DNA from 2 places in the Rothia uropygioeca genome. Region 1 is predicted to be linked to the other one. Evidence: predicted binding sites of a transcription regulator. Region 1 holds the regulator's gene; the other holds the start of a gene.
What was found. Region 1 encodes HrcA, which represses chaperone genes, less so after heat shock. Its sites were predicted from a motif close to TTNGCACTCGNNNNNNNCGAGTGCNAA; they were not measured.
Positions count from the first base shown of each region.

Region 1 (8,786 bases):
CAAAACCGGAGAAGGCGTAGAGGAGCTTCTGGACAGAATCGTCCGTGAGATCCCGGCTCCTCAGGGTGATCCTGACGCTCCGGCACGTGCCATGATCTTCGACTCCGTGTACGACTCATACAGGGGAGTTGTCACCTACGTACGCGTTGTCGATGGCAAGCTTGCACCGCGCCAACGCATTGCGATGATGTCGACGGGCGCCGAACACGAACTCTTGGAAATTGGCGTGATTTCGCCCGAACCGAAGCCGACCGAAGGCCTCGGCGTCGGAGAGGTCGGTTACCTCATCACGGGCGTCAAGGACGTTCGCCAGTCGCGCGTCGGAGATACCGTCACGGACGGCCGGAAACCCGCACAAGAATCGCTCGGAGGGTACGAAGACCCCAAACCGATGGTCTTTTCGGGGCTGTTTCCCATCGACGGATCGGATTACCCGGTACTCCGTGACGCGCTGGACAAGCTCAAACTCAACGACGCCGCCCTCGTTTACGAGCCGGAGACCTCGGCCGCCCTGGGATTCGGCTTCCGCTGCGGGTTCCTAGGGCTCCTCCACCTGGAGATCATTCGGGAACGCTTGGAACGAGAGTTCAACCTGGACCTGATCTCCACGGCACCCAACGTCATCTACGATGTCGTCGCGGAAGACGGTTCCTACCTGCGTGTCACGAGCCCCAGCGAATTCCCCGAAGGGAAGCTGGAGACCATCGCGGAGCCCATGGTCGCGATCACGATCATTTCCCCGAGCGAGTTCGTCGGCGCCATCATGGAATTGTGTCAATCCAGGCGCGGACAGATCGGCGGAATGGACTATCTGTCACAGGAACGTGTGGAACTGCGCTACCGATTGCCCCTCGCCGAAATTGTGTTCGACTTCTTTGACCACCTCAAGTCTCGGACCCGTGGCTACGCTTCCCTGGACTGGAAGTTGGACGGTCAGCAGGAATCGGATCTGGTGAAGGTGGACATTCTTCTCCAAGGCGAGCGTGTTGACGCATTTTCGGCGATTACTCACCGGGACAAGGCCTATTCCTACGGCGTCTCCATGGCCTCAAAGCTCAAGGAACTCATTCCCAGGCAACAGTTCGAGGTTCCGATTCAGGCGGCCATCGGGTCGCGCATCATCGCCCGAGAAAACATCCGGGCCATCCGCAAGGACGTTTTGTCCAAGTGCTACGGCGGTGACATTTCCCGCAAACGGAAATTGCTGGAAAAGCAGAAGGAAGGCAAGAAACGCATGAAGACGATCGGTCGCGTGGAAGTGCCCCAAGAAGCCTTCGTCGCAGCCCTTAGCTCCTCCGATGAGGCCAAGGACAAACCGAAAAAGTGAGTCCTGCTCAGCCAACTGGCGATCCGGCCCCTCGCGACGGCCTCCTGCCGCCGTCCGTCCTGCGGCAAGCCGAAGGACGAACGTTGAGCCTCTACGTCCATGTGCCGTATTGTTCCGTCCGCTGTGGATACTGCGATTTCAATACCTATGCCAAAGAAGACTTCGGCGAAGGCGTGGGCCGCCTGACATATGCGAAAGACGCTCTGCGCGAGCTGCATTTTGCTCGCGAAGTTCTGCAGGCCTCGGGTGTGAAGAAGCGCCCTCTTCACTCCGTATTTTTCGGCGGGGGCACCCCAACGCGTATTCCGACTGACGATCTGGTTGAGATCCTCCGAACTGCCGTCGAGACGTTCGGTTTGGTACCTGGAGCCGAAGTCACTACGGAAGCGAATCCGGATTCGGTCGAGCGGGAAGACCTCGTTGCCCTCAAGCAAGCGGGTTTCACGCGAGTTTCCTTCGGGATGCAGTCGGCGGTTCCTCGTGTTCTCGAGGTCCTGGACCGAACCCATGAGCCGTCCAACGTGCCCAAGGTAGTTCGCTGGGCCCGTGAAATAGGCTTGGAAGTATCCGTGGATCTGATCTCGGGCGCCCCCGGAGAGACGCTCGAGGAATGGCAGACTTCCGTCAAATCCGCGATCAGCTACGAACCGGACCACATTTCCGCGTACTCCCTGATCGTTGAGCCTGGCACCAAGTTGGCGGCACAGATCGCCCGGGGCGTTTACACGGCAGTCGACGATGACCAACAAGCCGATATGTATCTCTTGGCCAGCCGCCTATTCGAAGAAGCCGGATACGGGTGGTACGAAGTGTCGAATTGGTCTCGAACCGTCGAAACACGCTCCAGTCACAACCTGGCCTATTGGCACAATCAGGACTGGTGGGGGATCGGCCCGGGAGCGCATTCCCACGTCAACGGGACGCGCTGGTGGAATGTGAAACACCCACTGCCTTACGCGCAACGAGTACGAGCCCAAGATTCACCGGCGGCGGCTCGGGAGATCCTCGACGACGACACTCGCTATATGGAAAACGTGATGTTGGCGGCGAGAATCCGCGACGGATTGCCGTTGTCGAGTTTGAGGCCAGACGGTCGTGAAAGAACGTCGTGGCTGGCAGATCAAGGACTCATCGACCAGGCAGCCCTCGACGACGGCACCGTACTTCTGACGCTCCAAGGACGTCTGCTGGGCGACGCGGTCGTGCGTGATCTGACGGCCTGAAAATAGTCGATGGCGTTCAGCGCCGCCGGCGGCGGGAGAACCAGTCGAAGGCGCGCGTGTTGTAGTGATACTGGTACGGATTGCCCCGGTTTACCTTGATGCCCGCAATGAGCGAGGAAACCGCCAGATAAACCCATACAGCCGCCGCGATCAGCCCAAATATCCAGCCGATCCCGGGAACGACCGAGAGCGCGACGCTCACCACGACAACCACCGACGGCAGCAATGTGAAATTCAAGGCCTCGCGAGCCTCTTGAGCGGTGAAGCGGCCACGTGCCCGCAAGGTTGCGTAGATGATAGCGGCCGGAACGCATCCTACGACACCGCCGAAGTGGGCCATCGTGGCCATCGAGCGATCGTCTTTGACGCTGAGAGGCTCCGGAGTCGCGGACACACCTTCGAACGGGGGTTTCTTATCGGTGGAAGTGGTCGTCAAAACCTCGCCTTTTCTTTCGGGCAGACATGAAAGCGTCAAGGACGCGATTCCAAATATTACCGATTAGTTGAGCCAAACGGGTACGTACTTACCGCCACATTGCCACGGATTGCGGTTCGGTGCCAAGGCTCTGGGGCTGGGGCAGTCGATTACGGGGCCCCGGGCGTCGCCGTCAGAAAATCGATGATGTGTTCAACCGGGCCCAGAATTCCCGGGTCCAAGCCCGCGTAGGTGGTGACGCTGGCAAGGATCTTCTTCCACGCCGCCGCACGCTGTGCAGGCGTTTCGTGAGGCCAACCGATTCTCTGGAGAATCCCGGTTTTCCAGTCTTCCCCGCGAGGAACCTGCGGCCATTCGCGGAGCCCCACGGCTTTCGGTTTCACGGACTCCCATACGTCCACATACGGATGACCGACAAACAATACGTTGCCTCGGGCACCCGGCACCTTCATGGCCTGCTCGGCAAGTCTTGATTCTTTGCTGCCCGTAACCAAATGGTCCGCGAGGATTCCCAACCTCCGCTCGGGACCGGGCTCGAATTCTCGAATGATTTCGGAGACATGGTCTAGGCCGTGCATGGGCTCGACAACGATACCCTCGATGCGCAGGTCATCTCCCCATACCTTCTCGATCAACTCCGCGTCGTGCAGACCTTCGACCAGCATTCGCGATGCCCGCGCTTTTCTTGCCTTGGCTCCCGGGACTGCGAGCGAACCCGAACGCGTGCGTTGCGGCTTCGATGGCGTTCGCGCACGGGGAGGCACGAGGCGCACGGGCTCGCCTTCGTACAAGAATCCATGCCCCAGAGGAAAAGCCCGGACAGCTCCGTGGCGGTCTTCGAGCCCGACCACGCGTTGGCCGCCGATCGACTGCAAGCTCACCGCCGCGCCTACCCAGCCGGATTGGACCTCCTCGATGACCATGTCCTTTCGGACTTCAAGGTCCCGGGGCTCAGGCGGCTGGTTACTCAATCCGGCGCTGCCCAGTTCCTGCGGGCCCCATCCGTAGCGATCCATGCAACTTCCTGTCCTGTGGTCCAAAAATTTCCAAGAGCGGGCGCGCGGCCCGTCGCCAATATAGCCTCTCCGCCGAGAGCTGAGCATCCGGCGGCGCGTTTTTCGACAGCGGGCATGCGGCGTAGACTTAGCAGTCGGACCGGGGGAGTGCCAATGGGCTCCCGCCACGAAGCATCTACAGTCAGGATTTTGCGAGGAGGGCGAGACCGTGAACAAGCCACGCCGGCTCGATGTCCTGAGCGCGATCGTCGAGGACTACGTGCACTCGCGCGAGCCCGTCGGTTCAAAAGCCTTGGTCGACCGGCACAAACTCGGTGTCTCCAGCGCAACTGTCCGTAATGACATGGCCGCCCTGGAAGACGCCGGAATGATCATGGCCCCTCACGCGAGCGCCGGCCGGATACCCACGGACAAGGGTTACCGCGCATTCGTGGATCAGATCGCATCGATCAAGCCGCTGTCCGTTGCGGAACGTCGGGCGATCACGAGTTTCCTGGACTCGTCGGACGATGTCGATCAGATGATGGAAAAGACTGTCCGTCTACTGTCCCAATTGACTCGGCAAGTCGCACTTGTTCAGTACCCCACGCGGACCGGGGCGAAAGTCCGGCACCTTGAATTGGTGACCATGGCTCCGCGATTCGTTCTGGTTGTCATGATCACGACTCGCGGGGGAGTCGGCCAGCGCGTCGTCGAGATCCCTAAGGAACTCTCGGAAGAGACGTTGACGGGGATTCGTCGCGGTTTCCTGGACGCGATCCTGGATCGTCCTGTGGGGGATTTGGAGGCTTCGCTGGTGACCGCGGTCGCCGGATGTGAGCCAGCGCATCGTGATTCGGCCAGGATTCTCGCCGGAATGGTGACTATCCTGGGTCGAGGCGAACAGGAAGAACGCCTGCTCATGGCGGGTACTTCTTATCTCGCGGAGTCCACGGACGACTTCAACCGCAGCATCGCGCCTATCCTCGACGTATTGGAAGAGCAAGTCGTCATGTTGCGTTTGCTTTCCGAAATCGGCGAGGACGCCAGGGGCGTCTCCGTCCGGATCGGGCGGGAGAATTCGGACACTCCGTTATCGGATGCGTCCGTGATTGCGACGGGGTACGGGCCGCAACTCGCCTCGAAAGTGGGCATCGTCGGGCCGACACGAATGGATTATCCAGGGACCATGTCCGCGGTGAGGGCCGTCGCGCGGTACCTCTCCCGCATCTTGAACGAATAAATCCGCGCGCACAGCCGTTGACGAATTGGAACCCACGCGGTTTCCGACCGCAGATCAAGGAACATCAGTGAGCGACCACTACCAGACTCTCGGCGTCTCGCGAGACGCCAGTCCAGAAGAAATCAAGAAAGCGTACCGCAAGAAGGCGCGCACCTTGCATCCGGATGTGAATCCTTCGCCCGAGGCGGCAGAAGAATTCAAGCGCGTCTCCCACGCCCACGACATCCTCTCGGACCCGGACAAACGCCGCGTCTATGACACCACGGGGAACGAGAACGGCAATAACACCGGTTATGGCGGTGGCTTCCCCGGCAGCGGGTTCGGTTTCTCGGATATCTTCGAAACGTTCTTCCAAGGCGCCGGCGGACCACGGGGCCCGGAGAGCCGTGTGCGTCAAGGCCAGGATGCCCTCATCAACGTACGGGTCAACCTGCGGGACGCCGTATTCGGAACAGAAAAAGAAGTCACCGTGGATACCGCCGTGACTTGCTCCCTGTGCGAGGGTCAAGGAACCGAGAAGGGAACCGAGCCCGAAACCTGCGACGTCTGCCACGGGCAAGGTCATATTCAGCGTCAGGTCCAGTCCATTCTCGGGAATGTCGTCACCACGGCCGAGTGCCCGAGTTGCCGAGGCTTCGGCACGGTCATCAAGCACCCGTGCCCCGAATGTTACGGCGAGGGCCGTGTGCGTCAGCGCAAGCCGCTGACACTCAAGATCCCGGCGGGTGTTTCGACCGGTACGCGAATTCGACTCAGCGGCGAAGGCGAAGCCGGAACCGGCGGTGGACCGAACGGGGACCTCTACGTCGAGCTTCGCGTGAACCCGGACGAAACCTTTACGCGTGAAGGGGACGATCTCCACGCGACCATGACGGTGCCCATGACTGCAGCAGCGTTGGGCACCACCATCAACCTCGAAACTTTTGACGGTACGCAGGAAGTCACGGTCAAGCCCGGAACCCAGACGGGCCAGACGACCACGCTTCGCGACCTGGGCGTCACCAAGCTCCGCGGCACCGGACGCGGCAACATCGTTGTTCATTTCGAGGTCGAAACACCTTCGAAGATCAACGACGAGCAGCGCGAGCTGTTGCGCAAGCTTGCCGAGCTCCGGGGAGAGGACGACGTCGTCGGCGAAACGATGCAGAACACGGGACACGGATTTTTCTCGCGCTTGCGGGATAGGTTCCAGGACTGACCGGCTTCCATGACGCACCCCGTTTTCTACGTCGAACCGCAACACATCGAATCCTTGGCAGCCGGGGAAACTTATGAATTGGTGGGATCGGAAGGGCACCACGCGAAGACCGTGAAACGACTCGGCGTGGGAGAACCTCTCGACCTGGTTGATGGACGCGGTCATCGCGTCGGCGGTGTCGTCACAGAAATCATTCCGGATGGTCTGGCCGTGTCCGTCGAGTCGGGGCCGTTGCAAGACCCCTCCAGTTCGGTCGTGTTGATCCAGGCACTTGCCAAAGGTGACCGCGACCTCATGGCGGTCGAAATGGCCACCGAACTGGGCGCCAGCGCGATCTTCCCGTGGCAGGCCGAGCGAAGCATTGTGCGGTGGAAAGCAGACCGTGCAGCGAAAGCTCACGCGAAATGGGGCAAAACGGTTTCGGCGGCGGCCAAGCAGGCCAGGCGCTCTTTGGTCCCTCACGTCGGTGAATTGTTGTCCACCTCCCAGGTCTCCCGGCTCATGGAACCGGGGGACCGGATGGTCGTCCTTCATGAGGAAGCCGCGGTGAGCCTCGTGGACTACCTTGGTTCGGTCCAGAGGACGAATAATGATGCCGGTTCGGGCCGCATCTTCGTAGTCGTCGGTCCGGAAGGCGGGATATCCCCTCACGAGGTCCAGACTCTCGAGGAGGCAGGGGCTCAGTGCGCGGTTCTGGGCACGGATGTGCTGAGGAGCTCGACGGCGGGGGCAGCGGCGATCGCGGTCATCAACGCGATGATCGGGCCCTGGCGATGAGAGGGCCTAGTCTCTGATCTTGAACTGGTGGTCATCGTAGAGGCTGACATCCTGGTCGGATACCGCCAGCCCCGGGTCTCGAAGATCCTTTGTGCGGATATAGATACGGATTGTGTAGTCGCCAGGGGACAGTGTTTTGCTGAATTGAATCTCCTGGAGACCGGACTCGCTGCCGGAGAGTTCTTCGTTGCCGGACGCTACTTCAGAACCGTTCTTGCGGATGTCCCAGTACACCCTTGAAGCCACATTGGTGGCTACCATTTTGACGCTGAGGTTCGATGTTGACACCACGTCCTGTTCGGGGTCGATGATCCAAAGAGGCGCTGCGACGGCGTCGTCACGGACCATCGGCTGTCCAAGCGTCTGCTGCCCGAAGCGGTACCCTCGGTGGCCATCGACCAGGATGATGACCTTCATGGTCGGTCCCGCATTGGCTATGCCGCCCGCAGCCGCGGCGGCAGTCGCCGTGTAAATCAGTTGTTGGACCGCGAGATTTGCTTCGTCGCCGGACAGCGAATGGTCAAAGATGTCGGAGGAAACGTTGAGCGTCAACGTGCCGTCCGTAGACATCGACGATCCTACGGACTTCGCGGGCTTCCACGGATTGTGATAGTCCGGGTCGCTGGGATGGACTCTCGTCAGCATGGACACCGCGGTCGCCACCACGTCGCCCGCCGATGCGGCGTCGTCCGCTTGGTAATCCCTGTACTCGCGGTACAGGTAAGAAGATTTACCGGTATTGCCGAGCCAGTACAGCGGAACCTTCCGGTCAGATTGTGACGGCGAGGAGGTCGGCGTGGGAGATTCTTCGGATTCGCTTGCCTTATTGGCGGCATCCAGCAGACCACAGCCACTGAGCACACTGGGAAGAACGCACAAGACCACGACCGCTCCCGCGACCGGGCGCCACGTGCGTGAGATCATGTTCTGAGTCCTCCAGGTCAGTTCGCGCCATGACGGCCTTGCGTTCCGTGCACCCAGTCTAAAGCGTTGACGTGAGTTTCGACTCCCTGAGGCGTCAGTGACATGGGCTTCGCTCGCATTCGGCAGAATCTCGTGGTGCGCTCGCGACAACAACGGTAGTCTTGGACAATAACTGGGTCCTCTGGAACATAGGGGTCCAACGCCCCTTGAAGGAGAGGTAATTCCGCATTTGATGACCGCATCCACGCCTGGTCTTTCACGTCCGTTGTCCGTTTCGAGGACATACACATTTCGAAGCCGCGAGTCCATGGTCGAAGTCCTTGGGCCGCAGGATTCGTCATTGCTCATCATCGAGCAGGCGTTCTCGGATGTTTCCCTAGGTGTCAAAGGGCTCGACGTCGTCGTGACCGGGCCCTCGGCCCAGGTTGATTTGGTCATCAGGCTCTTCGAGGAACTCGAGGTCCTGGCCTCTCAAGACAGCGTCATCAGCGCCGAAGTCGTCAAGCGCTTGGTGGACCTGCTGATCAAGAATATGGCTTCCGCATCTCCGACGATGACGCAGAACATACTTTCGTCTCGCGGCCGGAAAATCAGGCCCAAAACGGTCAACCAGTCCTCATATGTGGAAGCGATCGACAACAACACCGTGATTTTCGGCATCGG
Region 1 is NZ_NOIR01000002.1:251,358-260,143, forward strand. It holds gene lepA (translation elongation factor 4) at 1-1,327, shown strand, start outside; gene hemW (radical SAM family heme chaperone HemW) at 1,324-2,550, shown strand; gene EWR20_RS05405 (DUF4870 domain-containing protein) at 2,567-2,986, opposite strand; gene EWR20_RS05410 (DUF3097 family protein) at 3,136-4,002, opposite strand; gene hrcA (heat-inducible transcriptional repressor HrcA) at 4,211-5,224, shown strand; gene dnaJ (molecular chaperone DnaJ) at 5,292-6,422, shown strand; gene EWR20_RS05425 (16S rRNA (uracil(1498)-N(3))-methyltransferase) at 6,432-7,199, shown strand; gene EWR20_RS05430 (GerMN domain-containing protein) at 7,206-8,123, opposite strand; gene EWR20_RS05435 (PhoH family protein) at 8,356-8,786, shown strand, end outside.

Region 2 (8,786 bases), 550 kb from region 1:
CTAACCTCTCGACCAACGCGGCGGTGTGCTCACGGACGGGCGCAACCGTACCGTCTCCGTCCGTGATGACCTCGGCATCCAACCCGTAGCGCGAGGCCCTCCACTTGTTCTCCTCGGCAAACCATCGAGGCATTGTGCCGATCCGGCCTCCGTCGTCGACTATTCGGGAAACCTCTTCGACTATGCATTGGGTCAGCGCGGTGATGGCGCCGATTTCTTCGAGGGTTGCAAGGCCGTCGCAGATGCGCATCTCGACGGTGCCGTACCGGGCAACGGGACGGATGTCCCAACGATTTTCGGATTCCTCGGCGATCATTCCGGTTGCGATGAGACCATCGATGTACTGCTCGTACTCGGTCCACTCCTCGAACTGGTACGGGAGACCGCATGTAGGAATCTGTTGGAAAACCATGGCCCGCTGTGAGGCGTATCCGGTGTCCACGCCCGCCCAATAAGGGGAGCTCGCCGACAGCGCCAAAAGATGCGGATAGTAGTTGACGAGTTGATTCACCGCGGGCAGCGCTTTGCTTCGGGAATCGACACCGACATGAACATGTACTCCGTAAACCAGCATTTGGCGTCCCCAGTATTGGGTACGGTTCAAAACTTTTTGGTACCGGTCCTTCTCCGAGACTGGCTGTTCGGTCCACTTCGCATAAGGATGGGTGCCCGCGGAGAACAAATCCACGCCCAACGGGTCGGCCTCCTGCCGCATGACGTCTGCGAGCTCCGAGAGCTGATCAATGGTTTCCGATACGTTTTCACATACACCGGTGACGGCCTCGACGGTATTGGCCAGGAACTCCCGAGTGATCTGAGGAGAGAAACCATCAGGCTCTATGTATTGAGGGTGCGAAGATTCGAGGGCCGCGAGGATCTCTGCGGCGGCCGAGACGAGGTCGCCTGATTCACGGTCGGCGAGAGCGATTTCCCACTCGACGCCGAGGCTCGACTGTTCGGAGCTTGAAAAGGGGATCATGTGCGTCCTCCCGGTTTGGGTCAGTTCATCTTAGCCGGGCGTCAGATGCGGAAACCGAGCATTCGGTCGTCGGCGACACGCGAGTTCACAAGGAAGTCGTGTCCTGGAGCGTGGAGACGGTCAGCGGCTCATTCGGCGGACGACGAACGCGGCGCGTTGCTCAGTTTCCTGGGACTCCCAGCGAGTCAGGATCAGAGTTGCGTGCCGGCCCGTGGACGTCTTCTTGCCGCGCTTGGGACCAGTCAGCAATTGGCCCCGCAGAGTTTCGGGTACAACGTCGACCCCTCGCTTCTTGATCGTCAGCCCTGTGACCCCGTGATCTCGGACCCACTTCTTCAACGTCTTGGCCCCCATCGGCAGATCCTCCTCGACGGCCCAACACGTTGCTCCGGGAATATTGAGCCCCTGCTCGGACGTGAAATAAGCGATCCGCGGGTCCAAAAAATGACCCTCGACGGTGGAGGCCAGCTGATCGATGAGTCCCGCGCGGATCACGGCTCCGTCAGGCTCATAGAGGTACGCCGCAGGAGGGCCTGTACGAGGTTCGGACAATGACCCGTCGACGTCGTGGCCGAATTCCGACCCGGAGGAGAAATGCGCGATCACGTGCGGCTCCAAAGGGTCGGAGTCCAGAACCGTGGCCGACCGCCTGACACCAGGGCGAGCCAACCCGTTGAACCAAAGGATCAGCTCGACAACGTCTCCGCCGCAACTGACCCACTCCGCCTCGGCATGGCCCGGTATGTCGGCGTGCTCCATTCCCGGACCCATCTTGACCCCCATCGCGATGCCGGTCGACGCCCAGCGTTCGATCTGGGAGAACGGCGGGGCAAAGGCCTCAGGGTCGAAGAGTCGGCTGACGCGACCTTGTTCCGTCTCGCGTCGGGCAGGATCGAGCCATAGCGCACGGATCGGTTCCCCATCGACCGTGTGCAAGGCCGTGGCGTCGATACTCGTGACGTCTTCGGTGCGCACCTCGGACTTGGCATGTATCGACAGGTTGTGGCGGGCCACAGACGCGGTGTCAGGATCGATTTCATAGGATAGAACGGACAGACCGGCGCGCAGGAATGCCGCGGAGTCGGACCCGATTCCGCATCCCAGATCGGCGACCGAATCGATGCCCGCTCGTTGGAACCGGCGTGCGTGCCACTGGGCGACGCTGGTGCGAGTAGCTTGTTCGAGTCCGGGCCTGGTGAACAGCATTCGTTCGGCTTCCTGGCCGAATTTCAGTCGCGCCTGCGCTCGGAGTTTGGCTTGGGTCAGGAGTGCGGAGGCCCTATCGGGGGGAAAACCTTGTTTGCGCAGAGCCGTGGAGAGCGCCAATGCGTTCTCTTCCCTGTACTCCAGCGCATCGAGGGCCTTGAGCTCCTCGGAAGTGAATAAATGCGTCACGGGACCACCCTACCGGGGGCTTGTGGACGGCCGACGTGACACTTTCTTCCCGCTGTGGGCGAAACCTGGCACTCGCCTTGACCCTCTGCTAACCCTCCGAATAGAGTCGTCTTTAGCACTCTGGGACTCAGGGCGCTAAATGGGCCTGGCGCTCAATCGGCACCGCGACGACGGTTGGCACGCCCCTCACGGCTCACGCCAAGAATTGATCCATCCAAGGAAGAAGGTCACTCATGTCCGTCTCCATCAAGCCTCTCGAGGACCGTATTGTCGTTCAGCCCGTCGAGGCTGAGCAGACCACCGCATCCGGCCTGGTCATCCCGGATACCGCCAAGGAAAAGCCCCAGGAGGGCAAGGTCGTGGCCGTTGGCCCCGGCCGCGTTGACGACAAGGGCAACCGTGTTCCCGTCGACGTTCAGGAAGGCGACGTCGTCATCTACTCCAAGTACGGCGGAACCGAGGTCAAGTACTCGGGCGAGGAATTCCTCGTGCTTTCGGCACGTGACGTGCTGGCCGTTGTCGAGAAGTAACAACTCGACAATCCCGCACTTTTTCTAGACCTGTGTAAGGAGTCATGTAGTTCATGGCAAAGCAGTTGGAATTCAACGATGCAGCCCGCAAGGCCCTCATGGCCGGTGTGGACAAGCTCGCCAACACGGTCAAGGTGACTCTCGGCCCGCGTGGTCGCAACGTCGTTCTGGACAAGCAGTGGGGCGCTCCCACAATCACCAACGACGGCGTGACCATTGCTCGCGAGATCGAGCTCGATGACCCGTATGAGAACCTTGGCGCACAGCTGGCCAAGGAAGTCGCCACCAAAACCAATGATGTTGCCGGTGACGGCACCACGACGGCTACCGTTTTGGCCCAGGCCTTTGTGAATGAGGGTCTGAGAAACGTTGCAGCCGGGGCTGCACCGAGCGAGATCCGGACCGGTATCGAAGCGGCGGTCAAAGCGGTCTCCGAGCGTCTCCGCGAGAACGCCCGCGAGATCGAAGGCCAAGAAGTCGCTCAAGTAGCGGCCATCTCGGCTCAGTCTCCGCAGATCGGCGAGCTCCTCGCCGAAGCCTTTGAGAAGGTCGGCAAGGACGGCGTCATCACCATCGAAGACGGCTCCTCGACCGAAATCGAGCTGTCCGTCACTGAAGGCATGCAGTTCGACAAGGGCTATCTCTCGCCCTCCTTCGTCACCGACGCGGAGCGGCAGGAAGCGGTTCTCGAGGACTCGGCCATTCTGATCTACCAAGGGAAGATCTCGGCGATCGCCGACCTCATGCCCTTGCTGGAAAAGGTCGTTCAGGCCAAGAAGCCGCTGACGATCATCGCCGAGGACGTCGACGGTGAAGCATTGTCCACGCTGGTGGTCAACAAGTTGCGCGGCAACCTGAATGTTGTTGCGCTCAAGGCCCCGGGCTTCGGTGACCGTCGCAAGGCGATCATGCAGGACCTGGCTGTCCTGACCGGTGGCGAGGTCATCACCAGCGAACTCGGCATCTCTCTGGACTCCGTGTCCCTCGAACAGCTGGGTAACGCCCGCCGCGTGACCGTCACCAAGGACAACACGACGATCGTCGACGGCAGCGGATCTGCCGAGGATGTTGCCGAGCGGGTCGCTCAGCTGCGTTCCGAGATCGAGCGCGTCGACTCCGAGTGGGATCGCGAGAAGCTCAAGGAGCGTCTGGCCAAGCTTGCCGGCGGCGTCTCGGTCATCAAGGTCGGAGCAGCCACTGAGGTCGAGGCCAAGGAACGCAAGCACCGCATCGAGGACGCCGTGTCCTCGACTCGTGCTGCGCTCGAAGAAGGCATCGTCGCAGGTGGCGGTTCCGCTTTGGTTCACGCGTCCAAGGCACTCGACGCCGACCTGGGGTTGCAGTCCGAGGATGCTCGGACTGCGGTCGATATCGTCCGTCGTTCCTTGGTGCAGCCGTTGCGCTGGATTGCGGACAACGCAGGAGCGGATGGCTACGTTGTGGCCTCCCGCATCCGTGACCTCGAGCCTGGCCAAGGCTACAACGCCGCGACCGGCGAATACGAGGATCTCATCAAGGCCGGAGTCATCGATCCGGTCAAGGTCACCCGATCAGCGCTCGAGAATGCGGCATCCATCGCCTCACTGGTCCTGACCACTGAGACGTTGGTTGTCGACAAACCCGAGGAGGACGAGGACTAGCACTCGTTCGTGCGATTCATTCGTCCCCGCCACGTTTTAGTGGCGGGGACGTTTTTTGATGTATCGATGCGTCGACCTAGGGGAGTATGAGATGCGACGGGACCGCCGCGGTCTCATCCGCAGGACCGAAGCCGGAAAGCCCCAGGGCTTGGGATGATGGCCGTGAACGATCTCGTCACCCCGGCATTTGCTCGCCCGCGGTCGGCAACGATTACACTTGCGTCGACGACAATCAGCTGACGGCAACGTCCGTCAGCGCCGTCCAGAACTATGCCGACAAGAGTCCGAATCAAGAAAAGGAACATGCGGTGAACAGTCGTTCGTCAGACGCGTGTTAAACGTCATATGTCGATGTAGCATTCGTCAACATTGTGGCGGCACGCGAATATTCAAAAATAAACTACACCGGGAATCCAGGAGTTCCGTCTTGGGCCGATGCGCTCGCTGAGCATTGCCCACCAACACGCTGAAAGGTTTGCTGGTGAGTTGGCCATCGCTGATTCGCTAAGTTTCCTCCACAGGCGCCTATTATGAACACCGAATGTCCGACCGAGGGTAATGGACTCCCTGGGAGCGATCTCCGGAGCGCTTCGCATCACACGAATTGAACGAGATATCGCCTCATCCGAGGCTGACACAGGATCTTGAATGACTGATACGCACGGGACAGGTGGGCCTGACTCACCGGTGAAGGAAGCGCAAGCGCCGGAGGCTGGCCCGCGCAAGAAACGAGCTTTTAGACCTGAAATCCAGGGTCTCCGAGCTTTTGCGGTGCTGCTGGTGGCGATCTACCACATTTGGTTCGGTCGGGTCTCTGGCGGCGTCGATGTCTTCCTCATGATCTCCGCGTTCCTAATGACCCTTTCCTTTACCGGAAAGATCGAGCGCGGCGTCAAGGTCGGCTGGTCGGAGCTGACCAAGTACTGGGTTCACGTCTTCAAACGCATCATGCCCTTGGTCGCCATCATCGTGGCCGGCTCCCTGATCGCAACCCGTCTTTTCATCTCGCCGGATCGATGGCTCTCGATCATGCACGAGGCGTTCTCGGTCATTTTCTATTACGAGAACTGGTTCTCGATCGCGAATGCGGTTGACTACTATGCTGCGGATTCCGGCGCGGCCTCGCCGTTCCGGCACTTCTGGTCGTTGTCGATCCAAGGCCAGATCTTTGTGATGTGGCCTTTGCTCTTTGCGCTCGGCAGCTTGGTGGTCCGGAAATTCCAAGCTCGGGCACGGGTGATACTGGCGATCATCTTCGCGGTTGTCTTCATCATCTCCTTCGGGTTCTCGGTGTACTACACCTACTCGAACCAGACGGCGGCGTACTTCAACACGTTCGCGCGGCTCTGGGAGTTCGCTATGGGGTCCCTGGTTGCCATCGTGCTGCCATGGATCCGCGTCAGAACCGGTGTGGGTGCGGTGCTGAACTGGGTCGGGTTGCTCGCGATTCTTCTGTGCGGGGCATTGCTGGACGTCCAGGGCCAGTTCCCTGGATTCATCGCCCTGTGGCCGACACTGGCGGCAAGCTTCATCATCATTTGCGGGCAATCGACCACTCGATGGGGAGCCGACCGCCTGTTGAAGTGGAAACCGTTGGTATGGCTGGGCTCAAATTCCTACGGTCTGTATCTGGTCCACTGGCCGTTGCTGGTGTTCTACCTGACTTTGACAGGTCGTGAGAAAGCCGGTTTCTTCTCCGGTGTGGGGCTGCTCGTGCTGTCGATTATTCTCGCGTACTTGCTGACGAAGCTGATCGATACCCCGATTCGTCGGTGGAAGTGGTCCGAGACCAAGAGATGGCGGGCCGGCGTCGTGATCCTCGCTTGCGTCGTCGTCGGAGCGGGTTCTGTGCTCGCCTGGCAGGCACGCATTGCATACGTGACCCACAAGATCGAAGCCTCTGCAGACAAGAACAATCCGGGTGCGGAGATTCTCGACCCGGATTACACCTACAAGGGCGATGCGAAGGCAGGTTTGCTCCCCACCGCGTTGACGCGAAGCGATGATTTCGCGGAGGTCAACGGGCTCGGAGAGGAATGCTCGAAGGACAAAGGCTTCGACAAGGATCTGCATGGCTTGACGGGTGAGCAGTGCTACCGAGTGGTCAAGAACGATCATCCGAGCAAGCATGTGGTGGCCGTGGGCAATAGCCACACCGAACAGTGGATGACGGCTCTGAAGCAGAAAGCTCAGGACGACAACTGGGATCTCACCTTCGTTCGTCATCCCGGTTGCTTCTTTACCAGCGAGGACGACAACTGGTTCTCCGGGGAGTGCCAGGAATGGCTTCCGAAGGCCGAGACCGCCATCGGTGATTGGCACCCCGACAATCTGGTCATTCAGTCCACCTTCTCGTCCTACGACGGTGCGGCCGAAGGAATCCGGGCGGGGACCGAAGATCAAGTACGCAAGTGGACGAGCGAAGGCGTCGGCGTGATCGGTATCAGGGACAACGCCCGCTTCGGCGAATCCCATACCGAGTGTGAGCAGGGCAAGAGCTTCGAAGACTGCACCTTCCCGCACGTGACCGCCCACACCCCGGATCCGACAGCGCCATGGCGGCAGGATATTCCCGGATACGGGTCGGTTGACATGGACGATTTGGTTTGCCCTGATGGCGGTTGCCCGCCAGCGGTGGGCAACGTCTATACCTACATCGACGACAACCACCTGACGGCTACATACGTGAGGAGTATGCAGAAGTTCTTCGACCAGCGTTTCGACGACGCCGCGAACATTTCCGGTGATGCCTTGGCGTCGCGATAGCCAACTGGAATCTCAGATCTCGCCTCGGAACGAAGCCTCCAGCGCGAGGTCGAGAATCGGACAGGCATGCCAACCGGAGGAGTCATCTTCCGGCTCATAACGAACAAGGCATGGTTTCAGTCACCAACCGCCGGGCCGGGGGAGCGACCTGCCGGGGTATCGTCATATGATGAAAGGCAATAGCTCGGGGTGCCGAGAGGCGCTCGCCGAGACACAAGACGTGAAAGGTCCTATTCCCTTGACCCAGCCCACCGCACTGTCTGACGATCCCTTCGGCCTGACGGGTCTGACGTACGACGATGTCCTTCTCCTTCCGGGAAATACCGACGTCAACCCTTCCGAGGCGGATACGACGACGCGCTTGTCCAGGAGAATCAACCTCAAGTCTCCGGTTATATCGGCTGCTATGGATACCGTCACCGATTCGAGGATGGCCATCGCTATGGCCCGCCTCGGCGGCATGGGAGTCATCCACCGAAACCTGTCGATTCAGGACCAAGCCGAACACGTTGACCGCGTCAAGCGAAGCGAATCGGGCATGATCACGAACCCGGTGACCATTTCCCCGAAAGCGAGTCTCCGTGAACTGGACGATTTGTGCGGACACTTCAAAGTCTCCGGACTGCCCGTCGTCGACAACGGAGGGAAACTCCTCGGGATCATCACCAACCGGGACACCCGGTACTTGTCCGAGGACGAATTCGAAGACCGCACGGTCGAAGAGATCATGACCAAAATGCCCCTGGTAGTCGGGCACGAGGGTATGGCCAAGGAAGAGGCGTTCGGCCTCTTGGCTGCCCACAAGATCGAAAAGTTGCCCCTCGTGGACGACGACGGACGACTCACCGGACTCATCACCGTCAAGGACTTCACCAAGACTGAGCAGTACCCCAATGCGACCAAGGACGAAGAAGACCGGCTCCGCGTGGGGGCAGCAGTCGGCTTCTTCGGCGATGGCTACGAACGCGCGATGGCGCTGATCGACGCGGGCGTGGACGCTCTCTTCATCGATACCGCCAACGGTCATTCGCAGGGTGTACTGGACATGATCGCCCGCCTCAAGAAGGACCCTGCGGCCGAGCACGTGGACATCATCGGTGGACAGGCCGCTACCCGTGAAGGCGCTCAGGCGATCGTCGATGCCGGTGCGGATGCCGTGAAAGTCGGCGTCGGCCCGGGGTCCATCTGCACGACCCGTATCATCGCGGGAGTCGGGGTCCCGCAGATCACCGCGATCAATGAATCCGCCAAAGCGACCATTCCGGCGGGCGTTCCACTGATTGCAGACGGCGGACTCCAGCACTCCGGCGAAATCGGCAAGGCTATGGTTGCCGGTGCCGACTCCGTGATGCTCGGGTCCATGCTGGCCGGTTGCGACGAGTCGCCGGGAGATCTGATCTTCATCGACGGGAAACAGTTCAAAGCGTACCGCGGCATGGGTTCATTGGGTGCAATGCAAACTCGGGGCAAGAACGC
Region 2 is NZ_NOIR01000002.1:798,257-807,042, reverse strand. It holds gene EWR20_RS07885 (glutamate--cysteine ligase) at 1-979, opposite strand, end outside; gene EWR20_RS07880 (THUMP-like domain-containing protein) at 1,100-2,374, opposite strand; gene groES (co-chaperone GroES) at 2,608-2,904, shown strand; gene groL (chaperonin GroEL) at 2,958-4,544, shown strand; gene EWR20_RS07865 (acyltransferase family protein) at 5,193-7,310, shown strand; gene guaB (IMP dehydrogenase) at 7,549-8,786, shown strand, end outside.
Region 2: a site for HrcA is predicted at 2,440-2,466, ahead of groES (co-chaperone GroES). Genes of this name have one in related genera too.